Regions from separate parts of the Janthinobacterium longum genome, predicted to be linked through region 2. Evidence: predicted binding sites of a transcription regulator. Region 2 holds the regulator's gene; each other region holds the start of a gene.
The links. Region 2 encodes sigma-54, which starts transcription at its own class of promoters, with help from an activator protein. Its sites were predicted from a motif close to TGGCANGNAANCTGCTTT; they were not measured.
Positions count from the first base shown of each region.

Region 1 (4,716 bases), on a different contig from region 2:
CCATAGTGGGCCGCCGTCACCTGGAAACGGCTTTGCTGTTCCAGCTGCGTCTTGAAGGTTGCTTTCGCGTTCAGCAAACCCTGCATGCTTTCATCCTGCAGCACGCGTGCACGCGCACGCGCCAGGTGGAAATTCAGGCTGTCGGGCCGCTGTTTATAGGGCTGCTCGCGGATGCGCGCCTGGATATCGGCAATGCGCTCGGTGGTCAAGGGGTGGGTCTGCAGATACGCTGGCATCAGGTCGCTGTACGAGCGGCTGGCTGCCTGCATGCGGCCAAAGAAAGCCACCATGCCGGTGGTGTCGAAACCAGCTTCGCCCATGATCTGGAAACCGATGCGGTCCGCTTCGCGCTCGGCGTCGCGGCCGAAATTGATCTGGCGCTGGATCGCCAGGCCCTGGCCGGCGGCGAACACGCCCATCGCCACGTCACCGCCGGCGCGCGACGCCAGCGCCGCCAGCAAGATCGCCGCCAGCGGCATCAGTGCGTCCTGGCGCTGCTGGCCCAGCATGCGCGCGACATGGCGCTGCGCCACATGGCCGATCTCGTGCGACAGCACGGAAGCAAGTTCCGCTTCGGTCTGCGCCGCCAGCAACAGCGCCGAATGCACGCCGATAAAGCCGCCCGGCAAGGCAAACGCGTTCAGTTGCGGATCGCGCACGACAAAAAAGAAATAATCGTAGCTGGTTTCGCCGCGCACGCTGGGCCGCGCCGCCACCAGCGCATTGCCGAAGGTATTCATGTATTCCAGCAAGGGCGCATCATCGAGATAATCGCGGTCGCCCCGAATGCTGCGGATAATCTCTTCGCCGATCTTGCGCTCCATGGCAGGCGACAGGTCTTCGCGCGAAGCATCGCCCAGGTTGGGCAGGTTCGGCACGGGCGCCACCGGTAGCGGGGTCCAGCTGCTGGCAGGCTTGACCGGTGCGGCGGCCGGTGCCGGCGTTTGCGCCAGCGCCAGAGGGGCGGCCAGCAGCAAGGCCGACAGCGCACAGGCCTTGAAGCAAGCAACAGGATAAAAGGGGCGGGATTTCACGGCTGCTATCATAACCCGTAAGCGCCATCATTTTCCACACGCGCGCCGCCCCCTATAATGGTGGCCATCATCATTGCCAACAACGCCCCCACACCATGACCACACCCGAGCAAGACGCCAGCGCTGGCGCACTGACCCACTTCGACGCCACCGGCCAGGCCCATATGGTCGATGTGGGCAACAAGGAAGACACGCGCCGCAGCGCCGTGGCAGCCGGCACCATCCGCATGCAGCCGGCCACGCTGGCCATCATTGTCAAAGGCAACGCCAAAAAGGGCGACGTACTGGGCATCGCCCGCATCGCCGCCATCATGGGCGCCAAGCGCACCAGCGACCTGATACCGCTATGCCACCCGCTGGCCATTACACGCGTCACGGTCGACTTCGAAATCGACGAAGCGGCCAGCAGCGTCCACTGCCGCGCCCAGGTCGACACCCTCGGCAAAACCGGCGTGGAAATGGAAGCGCTGACCTCGGTACAAATCGGTTTGCTGACCATCTACGATATGTGCAAGGCGGTCGACCGCGGCATGGTGATGACCAATGTGCGGGTGCTGGAAAAGCATGGCGGCAAGTCAGGTGACTGGACGGCGGCTTTGTGAACGCAGGTCATTCAACAGCCACAGTGCGCAGCCCAGGCACAACCCGATGACCGCCATCGACAGCGGCAAATGAAACTGTTCCAGCCCCGCCAGCGCAAAGCCGGCGTGGATCACAAAAGTGGCCATGCCCAGCGCGGTGCAGATGCCGGCATACAGGCGCGCGCGAGGCAGCGCCAGCAGCACCTGCCGGTAGCCGGCCAGCACTATTGCAATCGCCGCCAGGTTAAACACCAGAAAGCCCTGCACGCCGCCGGGCAGGTAAAACATTTCCCATTCACGCCAATAGGCGGCGTCGATCTGATGCAGGATCAGGCATAACATGGTCCAGAAGTAGCTGCGCGCCATGGCGTCTTTCTTAATAAACAATAGCGCGCGATTGTAAAACAAGGCAGGCAGCTTGTCCGCTCTTTTTGACAACCATGCTTTTCAGCCCATGCCAGGCATGGCATCACAACGCCGCCACGGCCTTCGCAATATTGTTGCGCAGGATGGCCTGTTTCGCCGCCTCATTGCTGACCGTGGTGCTGTTGAACCAGGTCAGGCTGCTGCTGCCCGATTCCATCGTCATGGTGATGGTCTGGCCGCCGATGCCGGTGCCCAGGTCGGGCGCCAGGGTCAGGGTGATATTGCCATCGGCCACGCTGCCACTGGCCACTTCGCGCGTGGGGCTGAAAGCGGGGATCGGGCTGGGCTTGGCCTCGGTGGTGGTGCTGCAGGTGGATGCCTCGCCACCATTTTCCTGCACGCACAAGGCCACCGCCGTTTTCAGCGGCGCGGCTGCCGCCAGCACGTTGCTGACCTTGGCGCGCATCGTGTAGTCGCTGTATTGCGGGATGGCCACGGCCGCCAGGATGCCGGCGATCGCCACCACTATCATCAGTTCTATCAGGGTAAAGCCGGCTTGGGCGCGCATGGTGTCCTCCTGTTGTCAGATGCTCACCAGGGAAAATGCAAGCGCTGTGCCAGCGCCGCGCACGGGCAAGGCTGGGCATCGAGGCAACAAAAACGACGCATTGTGTCCGGTTGCGACCATGGCGGTCGCTGCGCGACCAGAATGGCCGTGGCTGCCAGACAATAAAAAAAGGAGCCGAAGCTCCTTTTTTTGTACTGATTTGACCGCGCTGTATTACAGCATGGCTTTCAGCAGACGCGCCATTTCCGACGGGTTCTTGGTGACGGTGATGCCGCATGCTTCCATGATTTCCAGCTTGGCTTGTGCCGTATCGGCACCGCCCGAGATCAGCGCGCCGGCGTGGCCCATGCGCTTGCCTGGAGGCGCGGTGACGCCGGCGATAAAGCCGACCACCGGTTTTTTCATGTTGTCCTTGATCCAATAAGCAGCATTGGCTTCGTCAGGACCACCGATTTCGCCGATCATGATGACCGCGTCGGTATCCGGATCGTCATTGAACATCTTCATGATGTCGATGTGTTTCAGACCGTTGATCGGGTCGCCGCCGATGCCGACTGCCGACGATTGGCCCAGGCCCAGTGCGGTCAATTGACCAACTGCTTCATAGGTCAGGGTACCCGAACGCGATACCACGCCGATGCGGCCCTTTTTATGGATGTGGCCTGGCATGATGCCGATCTTGATTTCGTCTGGCGTGATCAAACCTGGGCAGTTAGGGCCCAGCAGCAGCGTTTTGCTGCCCGATTTGGCCATGCGGTCTTTCAAGGCCATCATGTCACGTACTGGAATGCCTTCGGTGATGCAAATGGCCAGATCCATTTCAGCTTCGACAGCTTCCCAGATCGCGGCGGCCGCGCCTGCTGGCGGCACGTAGATCACGGAAACGTTGGCGCCGGTTTCTTTTTTCGCTTCGGTCACGTTGGCGAAAATAGGAATGCCTTCGAAGTCTTCGCCGGCTTTCTTCGGGTTCACGCCTGCCACGAAAGCGGCTTTGCCGTTCGCGTAGTCGCGGCAACCGCGGGTGTGGAACTGGCCGGTCTTGCCGGTGATCCCTTGGGTAACGACTTTGGTATCTTTATTGATCAGAATGGACATGTTGATTCCTTAATTAAGCTTGACCGGCAGCAGCGGCAACGACGCTCTTGGCTGCATCTTCCATGGTGTCGGCTGCGATGATAGGCAGACCGGAATCGGCCAGCATCTTTTTGCCCAGGTCTTCGTTGGTGCCCTTCATGCGCACCACCAGCGGTACGTTCAGCGAAACGGCTTTGACCGCAGCGATAACGCCTTCGGCGATCACGTCGCAACGCATGATGCCGCCGAAAATATTCACCAGGATGGCTTTCAGGCCCGGGTTTTTCAGCATGATCTTGAACGCTTCGGTGACTTTTTCTGCCGTGGCGCCGCCGCCGACGTCGAGGAAGTTGGCTGGCTCGCCGCCGAACAGTTTGATGGTGTCCATGGTGGCCATGGCCAGGCCGGCGCCGTTCACCAGGCAGCCGATATTGCCGTCGAGCGAGATGTAGGCCAGGTCGAATTTCGACGCTTCGATTTCAGCTGGATCTTCTTCGTCCAGGTCGCGCAGGGCAATGATTTCCGGATGACGGAACAGGGCGTTCGGGTCGAAGTTGAACTTGGCGTCCAGGGCGATAACCTTGCCGCTGCCGGTAACGATCAGCGGGTTGATCTCGGCCAGCGAGCAGTCGGTTTCCCAGTAGGCTTTGTACAGGCCTTGCAGGTTGACGCGGGCGTCGGCGATGGAACCGGCAGGCACGCCGATTTTGGTCGCGATGTCGTCTGCCTGGGCATCGGTCAGGCCAACGCTAGGCTCGATGGTGACGTGGTGGATTTTTTCAGGGTGGCTCTCGGCCACTTCTTCGATGTCCATGCCGCCTTCGGACGAGGCCATCAGGACAATCTTCTGGGTCACGCGGTCGGTGACCAGCGAAACGTACAGTTCCTGTTTGATGTCGGCGCCTTCTTCCACCAGCAGGCGGTTGACTTTCTGGCCTTCGGCGCTAGTCTGGTGCGTGATCAGCTGCATGCCCATGATCTGGTCAGCATATTCCTTGACCTGCTCGATCGATTTTGCCACTTTCACGCCGCCGCCCTTGCCGCGGCCACCTGCGTGGATCTGCGCCTTGACAACCCATACCGGGCCGCCCAG
Region 1 covers NZ_JBNYXQ010000004.1:43,531-48,246, reverse strand. Annotated here, with positions in the region: gene ACQ4WM_RS12960 (M48 family metallopeptidase) at 1-1,046, opposite strand, end outside; gene moaC (cyclic pyranopterin monophosphate synthase MoaC) at 1,130-1,636, shown strand; gene ACQ4WM_RS12950 (DUF6713 family protein) at 1,610-1,981, opposite strand; gene ACQ4WM_RS12945 (pilin) at 2,085-2,549, opposite strand; gene sucD (succinate--CoA ligase subunit alpha) at 2,763-3,644, opposite strand; gene sucC (ADP-forming succinate--CoA ligase subunit beta) at 3,658-4,716, opposite strand, start outside.
Region 1: the regulator sigma-54 is predicted to act here: its motif matches at 2,584-2,601, upstream of ACQ4WM_RS12945 (pilin).

Region 2 (4,716 bases):
ATACAACGCCTGTACGACGACAATCGCGAAAGTCTGCAACTGGGCTGGTTCGCCGGTTTTCCCGGCGGCGAGCGCCTGATCTCGGGCGACGTCTCGTCGGCCGCCGACCAAGTCGGCCACTTGAATTTGATCCACCCGGGCCGCATCCAGGTGTTTGGCCACCAGGAAATCAATTACTACCAGCGCCTGAAGGTCAATACGCGTACCCACGTGATCGGCGAACTGATAGCCGGCGGCCCACCCGCGCTGATCATCGCGCAAGGCCTGGAAACGCCGCCCGACATCCTCGCCATCTGCGACGAGCAGAATATTCCCCTGTTTTCCACGCCCTTGCCGGCCGCGCAGGTGATCGATTTCCTGCGCGTCTACCTGTCGAAAAAGCTGGCGCAGCGCATTATCATGCACGGCGTGTTCATGGATGTGCTGGGGGTGGGTGTCCTGATCACAGGCGATTCGGGTCTGGGCAAGAGCGAACTGGGACTGGAGCTGATTTCACGCAGCCACGGCCTGGTGGCCGACGACGCCGTCGAGTTTTCGCGCATCGCCCCGAACATGATAGAAGGGCGCTGTCCGCCACTGCTGCAGAACCTGCTTGAAGTACGCGGTCTGGGCCTGCTCGACATCAAGGCCATCTTCGGCGAAACGGCGGTGCGCCGCAAAATGCGCCTGAAACTGATCGTGCACCTGGTGCGCCGCAACGCGCTGGAAGAAGAAGTCGAGCGCCTGCCCTTCCTGTTCCCCACCGAAGACGTGCTGGGCCTGCCGATACGCAAGGTCGTCATCCCCGTCGCCGCCGGCCGCAATATCGCCGTGCTGCTGGAAGCGGCCGTGCGCAATACGATCTTGCAGCTGCGCGGCATCGATACCTTGCAGGAATTCATGGAGCGTCAGAGATTGGCAATGAGTGGCGATTAAGGCCGGGGTCAGACCCCCGCAGCCGTCAGCTCAAGCCTCTGACTTAGCGGCATTGAGGGTCTGACCCCAGCTTTGTCCAATCAACACCACACAATCAATTGCAATAATTTGTAAATGAAATTGCCACGGAGCGTAGCTGCGGCCTTTATTGTATGATTGCCGCATGCATATCGTCCTTATTACCGGTATATCCGGCTCCGGCAAATCCGTGGCACTCAATGTGCTGGAAGACTCCGGTTATTACTGCGTTGACAACCTGCCGCCGGCCTTGCTGCCGAGTTTGGTGCGAACCTTGCTGGAGGAGGGCACGGACCGCCTGGGCGTGGCCGTCGATGCGCGCAGCGCCGAGTCGTTGGCCAGTCTGCCGGACAATGTGGCGCTGCTGCGCGACCAGGGGCATGACGTCAAGGTCATGTTCCTGACGGCAAATACACACTCGCTGGTGGCGCGTTTTTCGGAAACCCGGCGCAGCCATCCGCTGTCGCATGAATTGCGGCCCCATCACAATCCCGCCAGCCGCCGCACGCTGATCGAATGCATCTCGGAAGAGCGCGAACGGCTGTCGGCAATCCAGCAACTGGGCCATGTGATCGATACGTCGGAACTGAGCGCCAACAAACTGCGTGCCTGGGTCAAGGATATCGTCGCCTCCGAGCGCGCACCGCTGACTCTGTTCTTCGAGTCGTTCGCTTTCAAGCTGGGCGTGCCGCTGGACGCCGATTTCGTGTTTGACGTGCGGGCCCTGCCCAATCCGTATTACGACCTGGCGCTGCGGCCGCTCGATGGCCGCGACGCGCCCGTGATCGCTTTTCTGGACGCCCAGCCCAGCGCGCTGGAATTGTTTGCCGATATCCGCAATTTCGTGGAAAAGTGGCTGCCATCGTTCAAGTCCGACAACCGCAGTTATCTGACGGTGGCGCTCGGCTGCACGGGTGGGCAACACCGTTCGGTGTATATGGCGGAACACCTGGCGCAGTATTTTGCCGACCGCGAACGGGTCGTGCTGCGCCACCGCGAGCGTCACTGAGGCGGAAAAACGGACGCAAAAAAGGGCGCGATGATAAAACAGCGCGCCCTTAGTTGATCACAACAATCTGGAGCGGCAGGCCTAGACGGCGGCGGCTTCTTCAGCAGTGTTGTCTGGCAGATGCTTGATCGCCTCTTTACCGTGCTCTTGCACTTTGGTTTTGTACTTCATCACTTGCCGGTCGAGCTTGTCGATCAGGCTGTCAATTGCGGCATACAGGTCATGCGCCAGGCTTTCCACGTAGACGGTCTTGCCGCTCAGTCGCAGATTCACTTCGGCCTTCTGGCGTTTTTCTTTCTCTTTGAGGTTGTCGACGGTCAGAATCACGGCAATATCGATAACGTGATCGAAATGGCGTTTCACGCGCTCCAGTTTGGTTTGTACGTATTCACGGATGGCTGGTGTCACTTCGAGATGATGTCCGCTGATGGTGAGATTCATACACACTCCTAAAGATGATCGGGTTCGTGCGGTGTCCATCGATCCGGCCCGCAGAGGAACCGAAAAAACTACAAAGACTTACGCAGACTCACTGGCGGAATTTTCAACGCTTCCCGGTATTTGGCAACAGTACGTCGCGCAATTACCATGCCTTGTTCCCCCAGCATGTCCGCAATCTTACTGTCGGATAAAGGATTTTTAGGGTTCTCTGCTCCTGTCAATTGCACGATCAAGGCCCGTATCGCCGTCGATGACGCCTCCCCTCCTGCTTCGGTGGCGACGTGGCTGCCAAAGAAATACTTCAACTCAAACATTCCATGCGGGGTCAGCATGTACTTTTGGGTTGTTACGCGCGAGATAGTACTCTCGTGTAAACCCAGTGTATCAGCTATTTCGCGAAGCACAAGTGGCCGCATGGCAACTGCGCCGTGCGAGAAAAAATCCTTTTGCCGTTCCACTATCGCCTGCGCCACGCGCAGGATGGTGTCGAAACGCTGGCGCATGTTCTTGATCAGCCATTTGGCTTCCTGCAGCTGTGCGCCCATGCCGCCTTCGCCCTTGCCCTGCTTGAGCAGATTGGCATACATGGCGTTCACGCGCAGGCGCGGCATCACGTCATTGTTCAGCGAAACCTGCCAGCCGTTGCGGGCGCGCTTGACCACCACATCGGGTACCACGTAGTCGGACACATCCGAAGCGAACACGGCGCCCGGGTGCGGGTTGCACAAGCGAATCACGGTCTGCGCCTCGCGCAGGTCTTCGTCATCGCAGTCGAGGGCTTTCTTGAGCTTGTTGAAGTCGCGCTGGGCAAACCAGGCCAGGTGTTTTTCAACGATGGTCAGGGCCATGCGGCGCGTCACCAGCGCCACCTGCGGCAAGCGTTTGATCTGCAGCGCCAGGCATTCGGACGCGTTGCGCGCGCCGACGCCGGGCGGATCGAAACTTTGCAGCAGCGCCAGCGCCGTGCGCAGTTCGTCGGCATCGACTTCCAGCTCTTCCGGCAGGCGCGCCAGGATATCGTCGAGCGGCTCTTCCAGGTAGCCGTTGTCGTCAAGCGCATCAATGATCAATTCCACCAGTGCACGGTCGCGCAGTTCCAGTACCGTCACGCGCATCTGCTCCATCAGGTGCTCGCGCAAGGTGCAGTGATGGGCCTCCAGTTGCGGACGAGAATCCTCGTCATCGGGCGCCTTGCCGCGGCTGGCCTCGTTCCAGTCGCTGTCGCCGCCCTCTGGCGCGGCCGTGCTCTCGCCGCCATCGCCATCGAACGTTTCCGCTTCTGCCGCCGGTGCAGGCGCTTCCTGGCCCGGTGGCGCAGGCGGCGCTTCAGCGGGCGCCGCCGTCGAACTCAGGGCACCGTCGGACAACAGGCGCAGCGAGCGGTCGAGCGGATCGTCCAGCCGTTCCAGCAAGGGATTATCGGTCAGCAACTGCTCCAGCTCCTGGTGCAATTCCAGCGTGGACAGTTGCAGCAGACGTATCGATTGCTGTAATTGCGGCGTCAGTGCCAGGTGCTGCGAGGTGCGCAGCTGCAGTGATTGTTTCATTGGCTTACATGCGGAAGTGTTCGCCCAGATACACGCGGCGTACCGACTCGTTGGCGATGATGTCGTCGGGCCGCCCCGACGCCAGTACCGAACCCTGATTGATGATATAGGCGCGGTCGCAGATGCCCAGCGTTTCGCGCACATTATGGTCGGTGATCAGCACGCCGATATTGCGTTCCTTCAAAAACCGCACAATGCGCTGGATCTCGATCACGGCAATCGGATCGACGCCGGCGAACGGCTCGTCGAGCAGCACGAAACGCGGGTCGGTAGCCAGCGCGCGGGCGATTTCCACGCGGCGGCGCTCGCCGCCCGACAGCGACAAGGCCTGGTTTTCGCGCAGCTTTTCAATTTGCAGGTCGGCCAGCAATTTGTCGAGGCGTTCCTCGATTTCGGGCTTTTTAAGCGGGCGGCCGTCGACCGTCTGGATTTCCAGCACGGCGCGGATATTGTCTTCCACCGTCAGCTTGCGAAACACCGATGCTTCCTGCGGCAGGTAGGACAGGCCCATCTGTGCGCGGCGGTGGATCGGCAGGCTGGAGATATCGACACCGCTGATATCGATGGTGCCGCCATCGGACGGCACCAGGCCCACGATCATGTAGAACGAGGTGGTCTTGCCGGCGCCGTTCGGGCCCAGCAGGCCCACCACTTCGCCGCACTCGACTTGCAGCGATACATCATGCACCACCTGCCGCTTGCCATAGGTTTTCTGCAGTCCCCGCACGATCAGGGTGCTGCCGCAACGTTCATTCTTGTCCATTATTTCTTCCCTGGCGTGGGCGC
Region 2 covers NZ_JBNYXQ010000002.1:382,984-387,699, reverse strand. Annotated here, with positions in the region: gene hprK (HPr(Ser) kinase/phosphatase) at 1-915, shown strand, start outside; gene rapZ (RNase adapter RapZ) at 1,079-1,942, shown strand; gene hpf (ribosome hibernation-promoting factor, HPF/YfiA family) at 2,024-2,383, opposite strand; gene ACQ4WM_RS09995 (RNA polymerase factor sigma-54) at 2,452-3,930, opposite strand; gene lptB (LPS export ABC transporter ATP-binding protein) at 3,935-4,693, opposite strand; gene lptA (lipopolysaccharide transport periplasmic protein LptA) at 4,693-4,716, opposite strand, start outside.

Region 3 (4,716 bases), on a different contig from region 2:
CATCCAGTTGGTACCGCCCAAAAATGGTGGCGACACGAAGACGGCCTTGCCCTTGTCGGCACCCGCTTCCGGCAGCGGCGGGCGCTTGCCGTTTTCCACCGGCCGCCCGGTTTTCAGGTCGATGCTGGTGGCCCAGTTGATGCCGTCAACGAAAGGCCAGGCATTGATCAGGGAAGTCGGCTTGTTCGGGTAGCCGGCGCCTGTCGCCAGCTTGCTACGGTCGGTTACGTAGAAGAATCCATTGCGGTCGGCGTGGGCCGAGGCCTTGATCAGCTTGCCCGTCCTGGCATCCTTGTAGTCGAACAGCACCACCGAGTTATTGCCTGAAAAATCCCAGGCGTCGTTCGGCGTGTGCTGGTAAAAGCCTTTCAGTTCGCCCGTGCTGGCATCGACATAGGACTGGCCCGAGGTGAACAGGCTGTCCCAGTTGCGCGGGTCGTCGCCTTCCTTGGTCCGTTCCCAGGTATTCCATGGCGCCGGGTTGCCGGCGCCGATGACGATGGTATTGGTTTCGGGATCGAACGACGCCGTCTGCCACGGCGCGCCCCCGCCGTGCTCCCACGATTCGCGCAGCTTGCCGTCCTTGTCGCGCGGCCAGCTGGGCGCTTTTGCGTCTCCAGTCGGGGTGCCCGGCTTGCCATCGGCGCGGCCCACATGGCCTTCGACCAGCGGCCGTGCCCATACTTCCGCGCCGGTATCCGGATCGCGCGCGAACAGCCAGCCCTGGGCGCCGAATTCATCGCCCGAGTTGCCGTGTATGAGCAGTACGCGGCCGCCTTTTTCGCGGATCACGAATGGCGCGCCCGTCATCGTGTAACCGAGTTTCTGGTCGCCGAATTTTTCGTTCCACATCACCTTGCCGGTGTTCTTGTTCAGCGCCACCATGCGCGCGTCGAGCGTGCCGAAATAGACCTTGTCGCCATAGATGGCCGGGCCCCGGTTGACCACATCGCAGCATGGGCGGATATCGTCGGGCAGGCGGTGTTCATAGGCCCACAGCTGCTTGCCGGTCTTGGCGTCGAGTGCATAAATGCGCGAGTAAGAGGCGGTCACATAGATGATGCCGTCATGCACCAGCGCCTGGGCTTCCTGGCCGCGCTGCTTTTCGCCACCGAACGAGAAGGTCCAGGCGGGCACGATCTGGCCGACATTTTTCGTGTTGATTTTTTTCGCCAGGCTGTGGCGCTGCGCTTTCAGGCCCAGGCCGTAACTGAGCACATCGGCGGTACCCTTGTCGGCGTTGGCGATATCGTCCCAGGTAACTTTGGTATCGGCCGCCGAGACGGCGCCGGCGATCAGGGCGAGGATGGCGAAAGCGATCGGACGTGGAAATTGTGGCTGCATGCTGGTCTCCCTTGTTGGTTTTTATGGTGGTGCGACGTGGTTGCCATGGGTAATTGAGCAACATGCGTGCCAGGCTTTTTCCACGGCGCGGGCGCGTCGGTATGCGCCGTACTGCCACAGTTGGCAACGCGGCGCTGTGCTGTTTTGTTACAGTGCGGCGTCGCTGCCGGTGGCAGGGCCGGGCTGGCACAAGGGTTGCTGTTGGGAGCAGGGAAGGCCGATATGCGCCTTCCTATAACCACAACAGGAGACCATCATGCACCCAGTACCACGCCGCCATTTCCTTTGCCAGTTGCTCGCCGTCGGCGGCATGGGCGCAGCCTCGCTCGCCGGCGCACAGTCGACCGCGCCGAAAGTCGACGAGGACAGCGACCAGGCCAGGGCACTCGGCTACCGCCACGACACGACCAGGGTCGATACGAAAAAATATCCGCAGCACAAGCCGGCTCAGCACTGTGCCAACTGTTCTTTCTTCCAGGGCAAAAAGGATGATGCGTGGGCAGGTTGCGCCATGTTTGGCCGCAAACAGATTGCGGCGCCGGGCTGGTGCCTGGCCTGGGCAAAAATTCCGGAGTAATAAGGGGTAGCAAGCAGAGGCAGCAGAGGCGCTGCCGTGGCAGCGCCTGCTTTTGATGACAGGCGTGATCCTACAAAGGCACTTCGCGCCGCGTCTCCAGATACGCCTTCACCGCCCAGATCGCCTCCTGGCTGAATACGCCTTCGAACGGCGGCATATAGACGGCGCCATTGCGCGAGCGTCCATGGCGTACCGTGTCCAGCACATACTGATCAATTTCCTGAGCGCAAGCCTCTTTTTTCTTGGCATCCGACAAGGCCGCGCAGTCATTGTCGAGCTTGCGCAAGTCGGGCGCCATGCCGCCCGAAACGGCTTCCAGTCCGTGGCAGCGGGCGCAATTTTGCGTAAAAGCGGAGTTGCCGATCCGTATCGCTTCCGCATTGTTCCTGTACGGATTTTCCGTGCGCCACTCGGCGCCCAGTTGTGGCAGTGTGGATGTGTCGACCGCCTGTGGCGTCATGTTGCCATGTGCCCAGACGGCGGCGGCCAGTATGCAGGCAAGGCCGCCAGCGGCAAGCCGCACGCTGCGCAGGCGGCTGGTTTTTCTGTTAGTGTTGACAGCAATATGTGGGGTCATGATGGTCTCCGTTGTGGTTATGCGCTTGATCGCGGCATGACCAGGGTAGCAATCGGTATGCCATCGCGCGCATCGCCAGTGCGCCTTGTTGCCATGCGTGCTGCGCTGCTCAGAAACGCAACAACTGTCGGGCGCGGATGATCCCATTTGACGCAGCTTTGCGCGTGGCGAACGGTCACCGCCGCTGTTTGCGTGCTGGCACGGCATTTGCAAAACAAGAGATCAGGATCACCTGACGAATAATCCAAAGGGCCGCCTCCCGGCGGCTTTCATCGAAGCCAAGACCAACGAGAAAGAGGACGACATGAATCTGGCAGACATCAGCAAACTGGGCGTAGCCAATCCCTTCAAACAACGCTACGACAACTATATCGGCGGCAAATTCGTCGCTCCCGTCAAAGGCGAATACTTCGGCAATATCACGCCGATCACCGGCCAGGTCTTCTGCGAAGTGGCCCGCTCCACTGCCGAAGACGTTGAGCTGGCGCTGGATGCCGCGCACGCGGCCAAGGACGCATGGGGCAAGACCTCGCAAACGGAACGCGCCAATATCCTCAATAAAATCGCCGACCGCATGGAAGCGAATTTGTCGCTGATCGCCACCGCCGAGACCATCGACAACGGCAAGCCGATCCGCGAAACGACGGCTGCCGACATTCCGCTGGCGATCGACCATTTTCGCTACTTCGCCGGCTGCATCCGCGCCCAGGAGGGCTCGGTTGCGCAGATCGACTCGGAAACCTATGCCTATCACTTCCACGAGCCGCTGGGCGTGGTGGGCCAGATCATTCCGTGGAATTTCCCTATCCTGATGGCCGTGTGGAAGCTGGCGCCGGCCCTGGCCGCCGGCAATTGCGTGGTGCTCAAACCGGCCGAGCAGACGCCGGCCTCGATCATGGTCCTGATCGAACTGATCGGCGACCTGCTGCCACCGGGTGTGCTCAATATCGTCAACGGCTATGGCCTGGAAGCGGGCAAGCCGCTGGCCTCGAACAAGCGCATCGCAAAAATCGCGTTTACGGGCGAAACCGGCACCGGCCGCCTGATCATGCAGTACGCAGCGCAGAACCTGATACCCGTCACGCTCGAATTGGGTGGCAAGTCGCCGAATATCTTCTTTGCCGACGTGATGGACGCCGATGACGCGTTCTTCGACAAATGTCTGGAAGGCTTTGCCATGTTCGCGCTGAACCAGGGCGAAGTGTGCACCTGCCCGTCGCGCGTGCTGATCCAGGAATCGATCTACGAAGCGTTTATCGCCCGCGCCCTGGAGCGGGTGGCGAAGATCAAGCAGGGCAATCCGCTCGATGCCTCCACCATGCTGGGCGCGCAGGCGTCGCAGGAACAGCTGGAAAAAATCCTCTCGTATATCGACATCGGCAAGCAGGAGGGCGCCGAAGTGCTGGCCGGCGGCGAGCGTAATACGCAGGGCGGCGACCTGGAAAAAGGCTATTACGTGCGTCCTACCGTCTTCAAGGGCGACAACAGCATGCGCATCTTCCAGGAGGAGATCTTCGGACCGGTGGTGTCGGTGACCACCTTCAAGGACGAAGCCGACGCGCTGCGCATCGCCAACGATACCTTGTATGGCCTGGGCGCAGGTCTGTGGACGCGTGACGGATCGCGCGCCTTCCGCGTTGGCCGCGCGATCCAGGCCGGCCGCGTGTGGACCAATTGCTACCATCTGTATCCGGCCCACGCCGCGTTCGGCGGCTACAAGCAGTCGGGCATCGGCCGTGAAAACCACAAGATGATGCTGGACCATTACCAGCAGACGAAAAACCTGCTGGTGTCGTACAGCCCGAACGCGCTGGGCTTCTTCTAAGGAGCGATGATGACCATGGAACGCGTGACGGCCACCCCGGCCGCGCTGGAGATGCTGGCTACCTTGCGTGGCAAGCATGGGCCGCTGATGTTTTTCCAGTCGGGCGGCTGCTGCGACGGCAGCGCGCCGATGTGCTACGCGGCCGGCGAGTTCAATCTGTCCGACACCGACGTTTACCTCGGCAATCTGGACGGCACGCCGTTCTACATGGGCATCGAGCAGTTCGCGTACTGGGAACATACGCAATTGATCATCGACGTGGTCGATGGCAATGGTGGCATGTTCTCGCTCGATAACGGCACGGGCCGGCGCTTCCTGACCCGTTCGCACCTGTTCACCGACGAAGAACTGGCGCAGCTGGGGCAACCTGCCAAGGTTGCCAGTCCATAGTTT
Region 3 covers NZ_JBNYXQ010000017.1:5,618-10,333, reverse strand. Annotated here, with positions in the region: gene ACQ4WM_RS24415 (methanol/ethanol family PQQ-dependent dehydrogenase) at 1-1,344, opposite strand, end outside; gene ACQ4WM_RS24410 (high-potential iron-sulfur protein) at 1,601-1,921, shown strand; gene pedF (cytochrome c-550 PedF) at 1,992-2,498, opposite strand; gene adh (aldehyde dehydrogenase) at 2,803-4,323, shown strand; gene ACQ4WM_RS24395 (DUF779 domain-containing protein) at 4,330-4,713, shown strand.
Region 3: the regulator sigma-54 is predicted to act here: its motif matches at 2,695-2,712, upstream of adh (aldehyde dehydrogenase).